4 regions of the Sporosarcina sp. P12(2017) genome follow, and region 3 is predicted to be linked to each of the others. Evidence: riboswitches for the same ligand, from Rfam matches in the RefSeq annotation. Region 3 holds a riboswitch; each other region holds the start of a gene.
The links. A riboswitch is a leader RNA that binds a small molecule or an ion and turns the genes downstream of it on or off. The one in region 3 is predicted to bind S-adenosylmethionine.
Positions count from the first base shown of each region.

Region 1: it holds a riboswitch for S-adenosylmethionine, as region 3 does, so the genes downstream of both, metA (homoserine O-acetyltransferase MetA) here and CSV80_RS08275 (O-acetylhomoserine aminocarboxypropyltransferase/cysteine synthase family protein) in region 3, are expected to answer to the same signal.
Region 2: it holds a riboswitch for S-adenosylmethionine, as region 3 does, so the genes downstream of both, CSV80_RS10240 (methionine ABC transporter ATP-binding protein) here and CSV80_RS08275 (O-acetylhomoserine aminocarboxypropyltransferase/cysteine synthase family protein) in region 3, are expected to answer to the same signal.
Region 4: it holds a riboswitch for S-adenosylmethionine, as region 3 does, so the genes downstream of both, CSV80_RS10730 (methionine biosynthesis PLP-dependent protein) here and CSV80_RS08275 (O-acetylhomoserine aminocarboxypropyltransferase/cysteine synthase family protein) in region 3, are expected to answer to the same signal.

Region 1 covers NZ_PDYL01000022.1:41,915-46,129, reverse strand. The annotation lists gene CSV80_RS15540 (YetF domain-containing protein) at 1-619, opposite strand, end outside; gene metA (homoserine O-acetyltransferase MetA) at 686-1,594, opposite strand; SAM riboswitch class I at 1,687-1,793, opposite strand; gene CSV80_RS15530 (AbrB/MazE/SpoVT family DNA-binding domain-containing protein) at 1,944-2,213, shown strand; gene CSV80_RS15525 (thioredoxin family protein) at 2,337-2,651, opposite strand; T-box leader at 2,908-3,133, shown strand; gene serA (phosphoglycerate dehydrogenase) at 3,267-4,215, shown strand, end outside.
Region 2 covers NZ_PDYL01000011.1:19,531-23,745, reverse strand. The annotation lists gene CSV80_RS10250 (MetQ/NlpA family ABC transporter substrate-binding protein) at 1-59, opposite strand, end outside; gene CSV80_RS10245 (methionine ABC transporter permease) at 77-745, opposite strand; gene CSV80_RS10240 (methionine ABC transporter ATP-binding protein) at 738-1,751, opposite strand; SAM riboswitch class I at 1,871-1,982, opposite strand; gene CSV80_RS10235 (pyridoxal phosphate-dependent aminotransferase) at 2,212-3,378, shown strand; gene CSV80_RS10230 (tRNA dihydrouridine synthase) at 3,470-4,215, opposite strand, start outside.
Region 3 covers NZ_PDYL01000008.1:99,989-104,203, reverse strand. The annotation lists gene CSV80_RS08280 (glycine betaine uptake BCCT transporter) at 1-1,028, shown strand, start outside; gene CSV80_RS08275 (O-acetylhomoserine aminocarboxypropyltransferase/cysteine synthase family protein) at 1,071-2,351, opposite strand; SAM riboswitch class I at 2,512-2,615, opposite strand; gene CSV80_RS08270 (sulfite exporter TauE/SafE family protein) at 2,876-3,652, opposite strand; gene CSV80_RS08265 (sulfurtransferase TusA family protein) at 3,710-3,937, opposite strand; gene CSV80_RS08260 (MBL fold metallo-hydrolase) at 3,995-4,215, opposite strand, start outside.
Region 4 covers NZ_PDYL01000011.1:115,450-119,664, forward strand. The annotation lists gene CSV80_RS10720 (hypothetical protein) at 212-394, shown strand; gene CSV80_RS10725 (glucose 1-dehydrogenase) at 482-1,243, opposite strand; gene CSV80_RS10730 (methionine biosynthesis PLP-dependent protein) at 1,391-2,521, opposite strand; SAM riboswitch class I at 2,601-2,701, opposite strand; gene CSV80_RS10735 (DMT family transporter) at 2,857-3,192, shown strand; gene CSV80_RS10740 (DMT family transporter) at 3,195-3,509, shown strand; gene CSV80_RS10745 (methylated-DNA--[protein]-cysteine S-methyltransferase) at 3,515-4,042, shown strand; gene CSV80_RS10750 (FadR/GntR family transcriptional regulator) at 4,048-4,215, shown strand, end outside.

The DNA of each region.
Region 1 (4,215 bases), on a different contig from region 3:
GCTTTTTTAATTGTTCTGTTAGCCAAGTATCGGTCAATTGAAGTTCTCGCATACTTTTCTCTTCTACTTTCCCATTAGTAATAATTTCAGTCGGAATATATTTTGGCGTTGGTGATGGAGCTTTGACATCTTTCTTTGTCGCATATTTCTCGCCCGTATTTAGCATGACACTCAAATTACCATTCGTTTCGAATATCGCGTAATTGACATCCTTCATCGAAAATACCGACTGCTCTCGTAGCAACATATTTAAATCATTGAAACTCAACCGTAATTTACGCATGGAACCTTCTAGGATTTTTCCATTTTGAATGACAATTATCGGTTTATCATCGAGTAATACGCGAAGTTTGATGGATTTGAATGATAAAAAGTTAGCAATAATCGTTAACACTGCCCATAAAACCATTCCATATAAGCCATTTAAGAAAGGTGTTTCAGACTCTCCCGCCAAGTTGGCTGCAATCGAACCAATCGTTATGCCTGTTACATAATGAAAGAAAGTCAGCTGAGACACTTGTTTCTTCCCCATGAAGCGCGCTAAGATCAACAGTACAATAAATGAAATCACCGTTCGTAAAGTCATTTCCCAAAAAGCCAATTCCCAAAATTCATCTATGTTCACTGCATACACCTCCAGTAGTCGGAGTATGTGCAAACTATAGAAATTTATACTGCAATTCTTTTAACTCCAGTTGTAAGGAGTTTTTTGGTAGACATAGTAATTGAGCCAATTAGAGAATAATAAATGCGTGTGGGAACGCCAAGTATTCATAGGTTCTTTTGATGGATCATCATTCGGATAATAATTTACAGGAATGTCAATATCAGCACCTTTTTCTACATCGCGAGCATATTCATCCCCCAAGGTATGTGCATCGTATTCTAAATGTCCAGTTACCATAATATGCTTTGCATCATTTGAGATCACAATGAATGCACCTGCCTCTTCAGAAGCAGAAAGTAGAGTCAAATCGGGATGACTCTTTATTTCTTCTAATGAAACCCCCGTATGGCGTGAGTGTGGCGCTACAAATACATCATTGAATCCGCGTGCCAAGTTCACTGTCGGATCGGTAATATCATGTGAAAACACTCCAAAACATTTCTTTGACAACTCGAACTTGTCAATTCCGTAATGATGATAAAGGGCCGCTTGTGCCCCCCAGCAAATATGGAGCACTGATGTAACGTTCGTTTTTGTCCATTCCATGATCTCTTCTAACTCTTTCCAATAGACTACATCTTCAAATTGTAAAAGTTCGATTGGCGCACCTGTGATGATCATACCGTCAAAACGACGAGCTTTAACATGTTCAAAAGTAGTATAGAAGGTTTCTAAATGAGTCTGACTGACGTTTTTTGAAACATAGGATGCTGTATTGAGGAATGTGACATTCACTTGTAATGGTGTATTTCCAAGCAATCGAAGCAATTGTAACTCAGTCTTCTCTTTTTCTGGCATCAAGTTCAAAATCAAAATATTGATTGGACGGATATCCTGTGTTGTGGCACGTTCTTCATCCATAATAAAGATTTTCTCTTCTTTCAATAATTCTCCTGCTGGTAGATGTTTCGGTATATTAATCGGCATACTATTTCCCCCTTAACGTTCTATTATTACTATTTCTATACAAAAAACCCTCATTTCTATTAGATAAGAAAATGAGGGTTGACTGTTCACCGTTCTTATCTCTCAAGACAACAATCTTGTTGGAGGTAGCACCTTCCTGTATGCACAGAGGTTGCTGAAGCTTCATCAGGCCAATTCCCTCAGCTTCTCTTGATAAGAAATATTTAATTACTGACTATTATAGCATTAATAATTTAATTGTATAGCAGAATTGTCAAATTGTTCTGCGCATTTTAGTTTTGTAAATTGTAGATGGTCTATTTTTGTGTATAATAGAAATTACCAACTACTTTTCTTCGAGGAGGAGCTTATGAAATCTTTAGGTATAGTTCGTAAAGTTGATCATCTCGGCAGGATTGTCATTCCGAAAGAACTTCGGAATTCTATGTCGATCGATCAAGGTGACCCTATCGAAATTTTCGTAGAGGATGACAGAATTATATTGAGAAAATATCAGGTCAACAGAGCATGTTTTATCACCGGCGATGTGATGGATGAAAACAAGCAATTGTCGAACGGTCTATACATCAGTCCACGAGGCGCAAAAATCCTTATAGAGCAACTGAAAGATTTCACATAATACAAATATATAAGAACTATTGTAAAATCTTTTCTTATAAAAAAGGACCGAAAACAACAGTTACAGTTGTCTTCAGTCCTTTTGTTTAATTGTCTCTTGATCCACTCATAGAGAATTATTGCATTACGTTAAACTATTAATAAACTCCTCAATCTCTTCTTTAGTTTTACGATTCTTACTTACCAAACGACCTTTTTCTGTTCCTTCGCTAAATGCCACAAAACTAGGAATACCGAATATATCCAACTGACTGCAAAGCTCTATAAATTCATCACGATCAACCGAGATGAACTCATACTCTGCAAACTCAATTTCTAGTGTAGGTAAGAATGGTTCAATCACTCTACAATCTGGACACCAGTCTGCAGTGAATAAGAAAATTACTCTTTCTTCCTGTTTAAGTTGCTCAAATTGCTCTAGAGATTCTAATTTTTTCAATTTCCAACACTCCTCTTTACGAATAGTATAAGCTCACTATAACACTTTTATCTGTACTTCTTCTCTTTAGACGACTTAAGCAAATTCCTTTCACTCAGTTCAATTAAAGATGTTTTTTTATAATTAACTCCCCAAACACGAACGTTCACAAATAATTCAATAATTACGTTCGCATTTAACTGTTTTTCGGATTTTCGAGAAAAGCAATTGACAATAGTTTTTGACGTGTTATGATTAGTTCTAAATTAATAGTTGTTAAACAATTTTGACGAAGAGATACCTTCCTAAAAAGGATTTTCCAGAGAGCTGATGCAAAGGTGAAAGTCAGCAAATTCTGAGGTTGGGGGCACTTCTGAATTGATTAGCTGAACTTTTTTAGTAGGCTGATCCGTCACATGCACGTTACGCATCCTGAATGAAGGCTGCAATTGCAGCAAACAAGGGTGGTACCGCGTTAGTTTATCGAGCTTTTCGCCCCTTACTTATACGTAAGGGATGGAAGGCTTTTTTATTTTACCTATAAGGGGGGTAGCGCGCAACATACATATACGAACGACTGCACCTAGTTTCTACAAAAACACCCACTACAAACTATCGAAGGAGAGAATGAATATCATGGCTTTTAAAATACTTATTAGTGACCCACTTAGCGAGGACGGAATTTTCCCATTACGACAAGCAGAAGGTTTTGAAATTGTAATGGAAACGGACATGACACCAGATCAGCTGAAAGAGCGTATTAAAGATTTCGACGCACTACTAGTACGTAGTCAGACAACAGTTACAAAAGAATTGTTGGAAGCAGCTGATCAATTAAAGATCATCGGTCGTGCTGGTGTAGGTGTCGATAATATCGATTTGGACGCAGCTACCGAAAAAGGAATTATCGTTGTCAATGCTCCGGACGGCAACACAAACTCTGCAGCTGAGCACACAGTCGCAATGATGATGTCTATGGCACGCAAAATTCCTCAAGCTTTCAACTCGTTGAAAAATAATAAATGGGATAGAAAATCATTCCTTGGTGTGGAATTGAAAGACAAAACTTTAGGAATCATCGGGCTCGGTCGTATTGGTGCTGAAGTTGCAAGACGCGCAAGAGGACAACGCATGAATGTAGTAGCATATGACCCGTACCTAACAGAAGATGTTGCAAAGAAATTGGGTATTGAAATTGGAACAGTAGATGAAGTGCTCGAAGTAGCAGACTTCATTACAGTTCACACACCTTTACTTAAAGAAACCCGTAGAATGATCAACAAAGAAGCATTTGAGAAAATGAAAGACGGCGTACAAATTATCAACTGTGCACGCGGTGGAATTATTGACGAAGATGCTCTATACGATGCAATCGTTGCTGGTAAAGTGGCGGGTGCAGCATTGGACGTATTCGAAGAAGAGCCATTCCTCGACCACAAATTATTGACATTACCTGAAGTAATTGCGACTCCACACTTGGGAGCAAGTACATTCGAAGCACAGGAATCAGTAGCAGTCGACGTAAGCCGCGACGTAGTGAACTTCTTGACAATCGGATCTGTTCGTAACCCAGTAAACTTGCCAT
Region 2 (4,215 bases), on a different contig from region 3:
CAAGCTGCTAATGCCGCAACCAACGCAGTAAGAATGAATGCCAGTACTAGTTTCTTCATAATCCATCTCTCCCCTATTATCTTTTATCTATCATTTTTGAAAAACGATCTCCACCAAATTGAATCAACTGCACGAGCACTATTAAAATGGCGACGGTGACTAGCATAATACTATCATCATATCTGTAATAGCCAAAACGAATGGCTAAGTCCCCAATTCCGCCTCCGCCAACAAATCCAGCCATTGCTGAATAGGCAACTAAGTTAATTAGTGTCAGTGTAAGTCCTTGGATAATACTCGACTTTGATTCAGGTAATAACACATTCCAAATAATCATCCATGGCGAAGCACCCGTTGAAATTGCAGCCTCTATAACCCCTTTGTCTATTTCACGCATGGATGTTTCAACGATCCTAGCAAAGAAAGGAATAGCTGCCACGGAAAGCGACACACTTGCAGCTGCCGGTCCAATCGTATTTCCAACAATCAGTTTCGTCAGAGGTATTAGGGCTACAAGTAGTATGATGAATGGGATGGATCGAATAATATTAACGAAAAACCCAACTACTGAATTTATTGCACGGTTCTCTAAAAATAACCCTTTATCTGTTGTAAATAACAGAACCCCGAGTGGCAATCCAATAATCAGTGCAATTGTAAGCGAGATGCCGATCATATAAAGTGTTTCACCAAATGCTTTTGTAATATCCGGCATGAGTTCCATGATGTGAGATAGATCAAACATGTTGTCGGATCACCTCCACTTGTGCATTTTGTTCGAGTATGTATGCAATCGCCTGCTCTACTTCGTCACGCTCACCTTGCAATTCCATTAAGAAAATCCCAAGTGCTCGTTCTTGAATATATTCAATCGACCCATGCAGGAAGTTTCCTTTCACTCTATACTTCTGCATAGTATCGGAAATCACACCCTCCATGGCTACTTCACCTTTAAAAGTGATTTTTATCAGTGTACCAGCCAAGGTGGACATGACGGTATCCGGGATTTCATACGACACTACACTACTAATAAACTCCTTCGTCAAAGGTTGAACTGGGTTAGAAAAGATGTCATACACTTGTCCTTCTTCAATGACTTTTCCGTCTTGCATAATCGCCATGCGATCACAAATTTCTTTTACGACATTCATCTCATGCGTAATTAACACAATGGTGATATTCAATTCTTTATTGATCTTTTTCAACAATCGTAAAATGGACATTGTTGTATTAGGATCCAGTGCAGATGTCGCTTCATCACAAAGCAAAACGGATGGATTATTAGCTAGGGCTCTCGCAATACCAACGCGTTGCTTCTGTCCTCCGCTCAACTGCGCAGGATATACATTGCGTTTATCGGATAGCCCCACCATTTCAAGAAGTTCCATTACACGTGCCTCTTTTTTGTTTGACGACATTTTTGCTGCTTGTAAAGCAAATGCGATATTTTCGAAAATCGTCTTTTGGCTAATTAAATAAAAGTGCTGAAAAATCATTCCGATTTTTAAGCGCGCCTGCCGAAGTTGTACCCCTGATAGTTTCGTTAAATTTACATCATCAATTAAGATCGTGCCGCTCGTTGGTGTCTCCAACAAATTCAAACAGCGTATGAGAGAACTTTTTCCCGCACCTGAATAACCGACAATACCAAATATTTCTCCAGTCTCGATGTCTAGTGATACATCATCTACACCTTTTACCACTTTTTCTTTTGTCTGATAGACTTTAGACAAATGTTGAATTTGGATCATCTTCTCACTTCTTTCTACATTCAAGTAAATAATCGTTATAAATAGTAAGTTTTTAAAACTTCTTTCTAAATAAAAAAATCTTTCATTTTTCTAAATGAAAGAAGTACTGAAATACACTCAGCTTATCTCTCAGATGGAAAACCATGCTGTAGGATTTGGCACCTTCCTTGTTTCATTCAAGGGGTTGCTGGACTTCATCGGGCCTCTTCCCTCAGTCGCTCATGATAAGAGATTACTATTAAATTATATGCGTAAAACATATACTAATCTGAATTTACAAAACTGTCAAGGCGAATAACAACAAGTCAGCAGAATATCCGACTCATTCTATCAACATTACTTTCTTTTGCCTAATCTTCGCAATCATCTGGAATCGAATGTCCAACCTTCTATTGAAAAGTCTAGTATGATCTATGTATACTTAACGCAAATACCCTATCAAAGAAAGAAGGAATAGACTATGGCTTTATCTAACCGATTACAAAATCTCCCTCCGCATTTCTTTACGTTATTATTAAATAAAATAGAAAAGGCTATGGATGAAGGCAGAGATGTAATTAATCTCGGACGCGGAAATCCTGATCAGCCAACACCTCCCCATATTATTAAAGCATTGCAAGAAGCCGTTGAAGATCCAGCGACACACGGCTACTCTCCATTTAGAGGAACACTTGCTTTAAAACAAGCTGTGGCTGAATACTATCAGCGTGAATATGATGTCACGATTGACCCTGAAACAGAAGTCGCGGTTCTCGGTGGCACGAAAATAGGTGTCGTAGAACTTCCTTTAGCTATTATGAATGAAGGAGACTTATTATTACTGCCAGACCCTGGTTATCCTGACTACTTATCAGGTGTGAGCTTAGCGGGTATTCGATATGATACGATGCCACTACGTAAGGAGAATGAATTTCTTCCTGATTACGATAAACTAACAGATGTTCAGAAAAAAGATGCCAAACTAATGTACTTAAACTATCCAAGTAATCCAACAGGCGTCACAGCAACTCCCGAGTTTTATAAAAAAACTGTGGCGTTTGCCAAAGAAAATCAGATTGCCGTCTTACAAGATTTTGCGTATGGTGGAATTGGTTTTGAAGGCCAGAAACCGATTAGCTTTTTACAAACTGAGGGGTCAAAGGAAGTCGGCATTGAAATGCTGTCCCTTTCTAAAAGGTATAATATGGCAGGCTGGCGAGTAGGGTTTGCAGTCGGTAACTCTGAAATAATAGAAGCATTAAATGTATTGCAAGACCACTTATTCACTAGCATTTTCCCGGCAGTTCAACGTGCCGCAATTGAAGCATTGACAGGTCCTCAACAATGCGTTGAAGAATTAGTTGCGCTCTATGAAGGACGCCTGACAGTATTGCTAACGGAATGTGAGCGCATCGGTTGGGACGTCACGGCTCCTACTGGCTCATTTTTCGCTTGGCTACCTGTCCCAGAAGGCTTTACAAGCGAATCCTTCGCTGATTTATTACTGGATAAAGCAGACGTCGCAGTATCACCAGGAAATGGATTTGGTGTTCACGGAGAAGGATATATTCGTGTCGGGTTGTTGGAAAGTGAAGAACGCTTGCAAGAAGCGATTCGCCGTATTGAAAAGCTTGGTTTATTTAAGTAAGAAAAGTAATTCTACACTACATCAATTACACAAAAAGCCTCCTTGCTCATACCAGTATTTCTGGTATGGCAAGGAGGCTTTTTAGAATCTATTAATCGAGTTCTACAGTATCCAGTAACGCTCGTACTTCGTCTGTCGTATTCGTACTCATCAATTCATTTCGAAGTTCAGCGGCTCCACGGAACCCTTTAATGTAAATCTTAAAGAATCGACGTAGCGGTTTAAATAGTCGCGGTTCGAGCTCTGTAGAATATTTATCAAAAAGATCCAGATGTAAACGCAAAAGATCTAGCAATTCTCTATGATCATGCTCTTTCTTCTCTTTTTCAAAGGCAAATGGATTGTTGAAAATACCGCGTCCAATCATAACCCCATCCACACCATACTTCTCCACAAGCTCCAGGCCCATTTGACGATCGAGAATATCACCATTGATCGTCAACAGCGTATTAGGCGCTATTTCATCACGAAGCTTCTTGATTTCCGGAATCAATTCCCAATGTGCATTGCCATTGCTCATTTCCTTGCGGGTACGGAGATGGATTGACAAGTTCGCGATATCTTGCTCCAGTACATGTCTGAGCCATGTATGCCATTCTTCTATATCTGTATAGCCAAGACGCGTCTTGACACTGACAGGTAATCCGCCAGCTTTTGCCGCTTGAATAATTGCCGCAGCGGTTTCAGGATGGTTAATCAAACCACTACCTTTTCCTTTTGTTGCAACGTTTGGCACAGGACATCCCATATTAATATCCAATCCTTTAAAACCAAGTTCCGCCATCCCAATACTCATCTCGCGGAAATGTTCAGGCTTATCTCCCCAAATGTGAGCGA
Region 3 (4,215 bases):
TCCAGTTCCGCAAAGGTCAACCTGGTTTAATTTCCGCTACACTTCGTCCGATTTTCGGTGATCGCGTAGAAGGCAAACTTGGAACTGTAATCGATGTCTTTGCAGTTTTTGCTACTGTTTTTGGCGTCGCCACATCACTCGGATTTGGAGCAGTCCAAATTAACGCTGGTTTGAATTACTTATTTGGTGTTCCGATCGGTTTCTGGTCTCAGTTTATTATCATTGCGATCGTTACTGTATTATTCCTACTATCCGCTTGGAGCGGTCTCGGAAAAGGGATTCGTATTTTATCGAATACAAATATGGTATTAGCTCTTACACTGTTGGTCTTTATCATTGCACTCGGTCCAACATTGCTGATTTTCAATATGTTCACTGATTCTATCGGTGGATATTTAGAAAACCTCATTCGTATGAGTTTCCGCACAGCACCACTTACGCCTGAAAACCGTTCATGGTTGAATGACTGGACACTATTCTACTGGTCTTGGTGGATAGCTTGGTCACCATTCGTTGGAATGTTCATTGCCCGCGTTTCAAAAGGAAGAACGATTCGCGAATTCATGATCGGCGTGCTCGTTGTACCGACTGTATTGAGTATGATTTGGTTCTCAGCGTTTGGTACGACAGCTATTGAAACACAAAAAGCAGGTATTATCGATTTAGCATCTACGGCAACAGAATTGACGATTTTTGAGATGTTTAGTGGATTACCTTGGTCATTCGTCATTTCAATTGTCGCGGTTTTGCTGATTACTTCATTCTTCATTACATCAGCGGATTCGGCTACATTCGTACTTGGTATGCAGTCATCATATGGCTCATTGACTCCACCTAATAACTTGAAGGTCGTCTGGGGTGTCATTCAGTCCGCCATCGCGATTATTCTATTGTATGTTGGTGGTTTGGACGCACTTCAAAATGTTATCATCATAGCCGCCTTACCTTTCTCCATCATACTGATCATGATGGTCACTTCGCTATTCAAATCTTTGAAGGAAGAGCGAAGAAAAATTAAACGAAAATAAAAAATGAACACTGCGCACATGCGTAGTGTTCATTTTTTTGTATTAGTTTGCGGCTTTTTCGATTGCTTGTTTCAAATCTGCGATAATATCGTCTACTGACTCCAACCCCACAGACAAGCGGATTAGCTCTTCGCTGACACCTGAGTTTTTTAAATCTTCCACAGACAACTGCTGATGAGTAGTAGATGCCGGATGAATGATTAATGACTTTGCATCTCCCACATTCGCTACGTGAGACCAAATTTCTACATTATCGATTACTTGTCTTCCTGCATCGCGTCCACCTTTGATACCAAATACAATAATTGAGCCATAACCATTTTTCAAATGTTTATTTGCTAATTCCGCTGTTGGATGATCTTCTAGACCCGTATACGTTACCCACTCTACTGCCGGATGATCTTGCAAGAATGCCGCGACTTTTTGTGCATTTTCATTATGGCGTGGCACGCGTAAATGAAGTGTTTCTAAACCTTGCAACAAGTTGAATGCACTGTCCGGCGACAAGCACGGGCCGAAGTCTCTTAGCAATTGCACGCGCAGTTTCGTTGCGAAAGCTGCAGCAGCCGTGTCGATTCCATAACGTAAGCCATTGTACGTTTCATCCGGCTCTGTAAAGCCTGGGAACTTACCTTGTGTCCAGTCGAATTTCCCTGCATCCACAGCTACACCACCGATGGTCGTACCGTGTCCGCCGATCCATTTTGTTGCTGAGTGGATGACTACGTCCGCCCCGTACTCGATTGGATTTGATCCATATGGAGATGGGAATGTATTGTCTACTAGCAATGGGATGCCATTTTCATGTGCAATGTTCGCGACAGCTTCCACGTCCAGCACTTGCAAGCTTGGGTTACCGATTGTTTCTGCAAACAATGCTTTCGTTTTATCCGTAATAGCTGCTTCAAAGTTCTTTGGATCAGATGCGTCAACAAATTTCACTGTGATCCCGTAGCGCGGTAATGTAACGGCGAATAAATTGTATGTACCACCGTAAAGATTACTCGCTGCAACGATTTCATCGCCTGCTTCGGCAATATTCATAATAGAGAATGCAATTGCCGCCATTCCCGAAGACAACGCAACTGCTGCTGTTCCGCCTTCTAGCTGTGCGACACGCTCTTCGAAGACAGCTACTGTCGGGTTCGTAATTCTTGTATAGATATTGCCTGCTTCTTTTAAGCCAAATAAGTTTTGTGCGTGTTCTGTGTCTCTGAATACATAAGAAGTCGTACGATGAATCGGTAAAGCCCGTGAGCCTGTTTCCGGATCCGGTTTTTGCCCTCCGTGTAATAGTATCGTTTCTGGCTGTAAATTCGTCATAACCATTCCCCTTTTTCATGTATTGATGGAACACCGAAACGCCCCAAATATCTTCCCTCTGGGACTAGACAAGAAAAACGCAGGAGTGAGATTCCCTCGATATATATAGAAAAAGCCCATCTTCCATAATAAGAAGAGGGCTCTGCTTTCGCTCATTCCTCCCTTATCTTCCAAACTGCTGAGAGTTTGTAGGAAGTAGCACCTTTGCTTTCGCCGGTTGCCGGGCATCACAGGGCCTAATCCCTCCGCCGCTCTTGATAAGAGTGTGTCTATTCGTTTTCCATCGTTGAAAAATAGTATACGGCTATTCCTAGTCTATTGCAAGAATTTAATAGAATGTTTCGAAATTAGCATTACTTTCAATATGTTGAATTGAAAGTAAGAGGGAAGAAAGCACTGTAAATCGACGTTACGGGAGCCATCCACAAACGCCGTAGTGAGTTTAATGAAGTTTCTACTTGCGACTCCATTCGAAAAACCGCCAGCACATGTTCAGTGAACGATGTGCTGGCGATTGTGCTTGTTTAAAATATGTCCCACCATATTTTTACGGCGGAGGCCATGATTAGCGCGGCTAGAATGCTTTGTAATACTTTGGTGTTTACTTTACGACTGACTTTTACACCGATCGGAGCCGCGATGATGCTTGCGGCGATCATGATGAGAGCCGGTCCATAGGGTACTTGCCCTGTTAAGAGCTTGCCTGATGCTGAGCCTACTGATGACAATAACGTAATCGCGAGTGATGTAGCGATTGTAACGCGTGTAGGAATTTTTAGTATCACGAGCATAATCGGTACCATAATGAATGCACCACCAGCTCCGACAATCCCAGCTGCCAAGCCGACAATAAAGGCAGCACTAGAAGCAACGAAGCGATTGAATGTAATCTCATCAACCGGCTGATCGTCAAGACCCTTTTTCGGAATAAACATCATAATTGCCGCCATAACGGCTAGAATACCATAGATAATGTTGACCGTAGCTTCTGATAGCATACTAGAACCGGCGCCGCCGATCACACTACCGACTAATACACTGATTCCCATATAGAGGACAAGTGGCTTCAAGATTAGATTACTCTTTCTATACGCTAAAACTCCTGAAAGTGATGCAAAGAACACTTCAACTGCAGTAATTCCAGAAACTTCATGTGGTGTAAACGCAGCAAAACCCAGTAGTGCAGGGATAAATAGCAACATTGGATATTTAACAATTGCGCCGCCAATTCCCATCATACCAGAAAGGAACGAGCCGACGAATCCAATGAGGAAGATCGTGATAATAAATGGAATGGTCATGATGTTCTCCCTTCTTCCTAATGAAAGAGGGAGACAGCAATTCCCTCTATCCGTAGTTTACCCTTTTTGGATCCAGAATTTAAAGACATCGGACTCTTGTTGCTGATCTTTGATTTCATGATTACCAGAAGCCGCCCATGCAGTCAGATCGGATACTGATCCTTTGTCAGTCGTATGAATTTCAAGAATATCTCCTGCTTGCAAGTCCTTCATGGCTTTCTTTGCACGTACGATCGGCATTGGACATGCCAGGCCTTTTGCGTCTAAAAATGTTGTTGTACTCATATATATCTTCTCCTTTTAATTTGTTTTTTTGTTTTCACTACAAATTCAACTAAATAGTTACCGTACCGCACAGCGATTTGGGCCAATTTCCATCTCGCGTTGCGTTTCTTCATCAGGCTCAATTTTCCCCATATTCATCTGGCGAATTTCCTGATATGCATTTGGCTGTGGAGGCAAGTTATCAGTAACTAATTCTCTGAATTCTTTTTCATCCTGAATATTCAAGCCATGATTTTTTTCATACAATACGCTAAGCTTCTCCGCCACGCTACCATCTT
Region 4 (4,215 bases), on a different contig from region 3:
TCGATCGTCAAGGTGTAAAAGCCTTGACGTTTTTTTGTGTCTTCTGCACATTAAACCGCTGCTTACAACATACGATAACCATACATTTTAACATTCGTTGAAAAAGATTCTCAATTGTACTTGAAAAAGGTTCTCAATGAGAGTATGCTAAAAGCAACGAATAAATCGGAAAGACGATCGCGTCTTACAAATGAAAGGTCGGGGATCTAACATGTATAAGATTGTTGCGTTGGCGGTAGTAGCAGGGATTGCATTAGGTGCAGCAGCTGGATTTTCCTTTGGAAGTAAAGAACTGACAGGTATGTTCGCCGGATTGGCGGCACTTGCGTTTATCGCAGCACCGGCAGCGGTCGTCTATGCAAGTGAAAAGAAAAAATGGCATCAAGCTCACTAATACAAAAAAGCATCCAAAATTTTGGATGCTTTTTTGTATGAATGTAATCAAATATTTCCAAGTCTTATTTCTACGAGAGATTAAATCTCAATATGCAGACCATCCATTGTCAGCTTCCATGATGACACCGTTAACATAAGAGGATTCATCTGATGCAAGGAATAGTGCAATGTTTGCGATCTCTTCCTTTGTTCCAGGACGGCTCATCATATTTACGCCTCTTAGAGCTTGTTTCATGCCGAATTCATCTGGTTGAGTTAGGCTGTTTGTAATATTAGTTGGGATTTGTGCTGGTGCAATTGCGTTACAGCGGATGTTTAAGGGACCGTATTGAGAAGCGACACTTTTTGTCATCCCTGCCACCGCGTGTTTTGATGCGGTGTAAGCCAGACCACCTCGACCACCTGTCACCGCTGAGATAGAAGCCATGTTGACGATCACGCCTGCTTTTTTCTCTTCGAAAATAGTTAATGCTTTACGAGTTGCACGCATGACACCTGTTGTGTTGATCGCTAATACTTTGTCCCATATCTCATCCGTAACTGTAGCTGCAGCGTACATATTGTCCATAATACCGGCATTGTTCACTAGAATATCCAGTGTGCCGAATTGCTCCACTGCTGTATCAGTCATTCTTTGTACATCTTCTTCCACCGTGACATTGGTCTTAACTGCCAGCGCTTGACCGCCAGCATTTTTAATCGTCTGGACAGTTTCTTCTGCACCTTCCATATTCATATCTGCGATGATAAGCTTCGCACCTTCACGGGCATAGAGCTCAGCAATTTCTCGTCCAATTCCAGACCCGGCGCCAGTTACTACTGCTACTTTATTTTCTAAACGATTCAACAATCTCGCCTCCAATAATAAATGTATGTTCTTTTTCAGTATATACTTTAACATCTAACTATTGAAGGGTTTAGCATCTTTTCTTTAACTACAAAAAAACTCGAACTGCCATAGTGTAACTGACGGTTCGAGTTGTGCGGTTTATTATTATTGAATTTTTACGCCTTCTACTATTTCTTTTGCAGCATAAAGAGCTTGTTTTACATCAGCAATCAAATCATCTACATCTTCTACACCAACAGAGAAGCGTAGCAAACGATCATCCACTCCACGGCGATTACGTTCTTCTAATGGGATATCCATATGCGTCTGTGTAGTCGGATACGTGATGAAGCTTTCCACACCGCCCAAACTCTCGGCAAATGAAATGAGGTTCATGTTTTCAAGGAATGGTCCTACCCATTCACTATTCTGTACTCGGAATGACAACATACCACCGATTCCAGCGTAGAGCACGTCGACAATGAGAGGTTCTTGTTCTAAATAAGATACCATCGCTTTTGCATTTGCGTCATGCTGTTTCATGCGTAAATGTAATGTTTTCAGACCGCGTACGACAAGCCATGAATCAAGAGGGGACAATGTAGCCCCAATCGCATTATGGTTAGTAAATAGACGTTCGCATAATTCCTCACCCTTTGCGACGACTAAACCTGCTAGTACGTCATTATGTCCACCGATATATTTCGTTGCGCTATGAATGACGATATCTGCGCCTTCTTCAATAGGTCGCTGGAAATAGGGTGTTAGGAATGTATTATCGACAATTAGCAATAAGCCATGCTTTTTCGCCAATTCTGCATACGTCCTAATTGCTATGTTTTGCATTAATGGGTTTGTAGGCGTTTCTAAGAAAATCGCTTTTGTACGATCAGTAATCGCTTGCTCAACTTCTGAAACATCATCGAACGATAAGTATCGCGTCTTAACATTGTACGTCTCTTCATATTGATTAAATAAACGATAGGTGCCGCCATATAAGTCTTCAGGTGCCAGTAGTTCTGAACCTGTCTTAAATAAGGATAAAATTAGTTGAATGGCTGCCATTCCGGAACTACACGCAAATCCTTGATCACCGGATTCCAAGTTCGCGATACCATCCTCTAAGATAGAACGCGTAGGATTTTTTGTTCGTGTGTAATCATATCCCGTCGATTTCCCTAGACCTTCATGGTGGTACGCTGTAGACAAGTAAATAGGCGTATTGACTGCTCCGGTTTTCTCATCACTGTGGTTCCCGAGTTGTACTAATCTGGTTTCTAATCCATTGTTTGTCATGAATATCCATCCCCCCAGCAAAATAAAAAAGAACCTCTTCTTTTCGAATAGGCCCTCGAACATACAAGTGTATACAGTATTCTCATCTTCAAGGTGGTGTCACCCTTGGAATTAGCACCGTGCCTGAGGCTGGTTGCTGAGACATCGCTGGGCCTATCCCTCCGTCTCTCTCGATAAGAATATTCACAATATAGGAAAAACTGTTGACGGATTTATTCTATCATGCGGATATACTAGAAGCAAGCTTCCTTTTATCGTCATCGGCTGATTTTTTGTTATTGCAAAAGATTTGCTATACTTATAGAGCTATTCATGACAGAAAGGAGATATTTAATTTGGCTTGGAGTTATGTCGCCCTAGCGGCTGTTATAGAGATTTTCTGGGTAGTCGGTCTCCGTTACTCTGAAACGGCAATTCAATGGACTGGAACAGGTGTGGCCATTGTATTAAGCTTTTATTTCATTATCAAGGCATGCGAAAAATTACCTTCAGGCACGGTGTATGCAGTCTTTACCGGGTCGGGAGCCGCGGCAATCCTTTTGGTGGATATATTCGTCTTTCAAGCAGGTTTCACGTGGGTTACGCTGACTTTTATCGGATTAATTGTCATCGGGGTAGTTGGCATCAAGTTGACTACAGATGAACAAGTAGATACTGAAGGAGGTGGCTGACGATGGCTTGGGTGTACTTGGCTATTGCCAGTCTCGGTGAGATTTTTGGTGTGGTAAGCATCAATTACTATTTACAAAAACGTTCTATTAAAAGATTGTTACTCATTGTCGGGATATTTGGTTTCGGCTTTGTTTTCCTGTCTCTTGCTATGCGTGAAATTCAGATGAGTACAGCCTACGCAGTATGGACCGGTTTAGGAGCAGCTGGAGCTGTATTGATGGGGATTTTGATATTCAAAGAATCTGCTAGCGTCAAACGCCTTTTCTTTTTATCGCTCATTATTCTCGGTGCTGTTGGCTTAAAATTATTCGGATAAAGGGAGTGGACACACTGGTTTATTGGACACGATTTAATTTCGACGGGTGGTCAGTAATACTAGCTGCTACAGAAAAGGGACTTTGCTACGTGGGGCTAGCCGAAAATAGTTTAGAACAACCGAAGGATTGGGCTAAGCGATTTGATAATGAAGGATTAAAGGAAGACGAAACAAAGCTTGAAGTCTATAGCAATCAGCTCAAAGGGTATTTTTCGGGGAGGACTAACGATCTTTTAGCGCTGCCTCTTGATTTAAAGGGAACACCATTTCAACTGCAAGTATGGGAAACGCTACAACAGATACCCTATGGTGAAGTCGTAACCTATTCAGAAATTGCAGAACAAATAGGAAAAGCATCAGCTGTTCGCGCTGTAGCATCTGCAATAGGCAAGAATCCTGTATTGATCGTGGTGCCTTGTCACCGTGTGATTGCAAAGAGTGGAGGATTGTCAGGCTATCGAGATGGGAAAGAGCATAAAAGGAACCTGCTGCAACTGGAGAAATCGCGCTTGATAAGTGATAGGACGGAGTGAGCAACATGAAATATAAGCAGATTAAACCGAAGAAAATATATGAAGAAGTGGCGGATAGTTTATTGGGTTCTATTCAGTCTGGAGAGTTAAAGCCAGGTGATAAATTGGATTCTGTGCAGCAACTGGCTGAAAACTTTACTGTTGGCAGATCAACAATTCGCGAAGCCTTATCA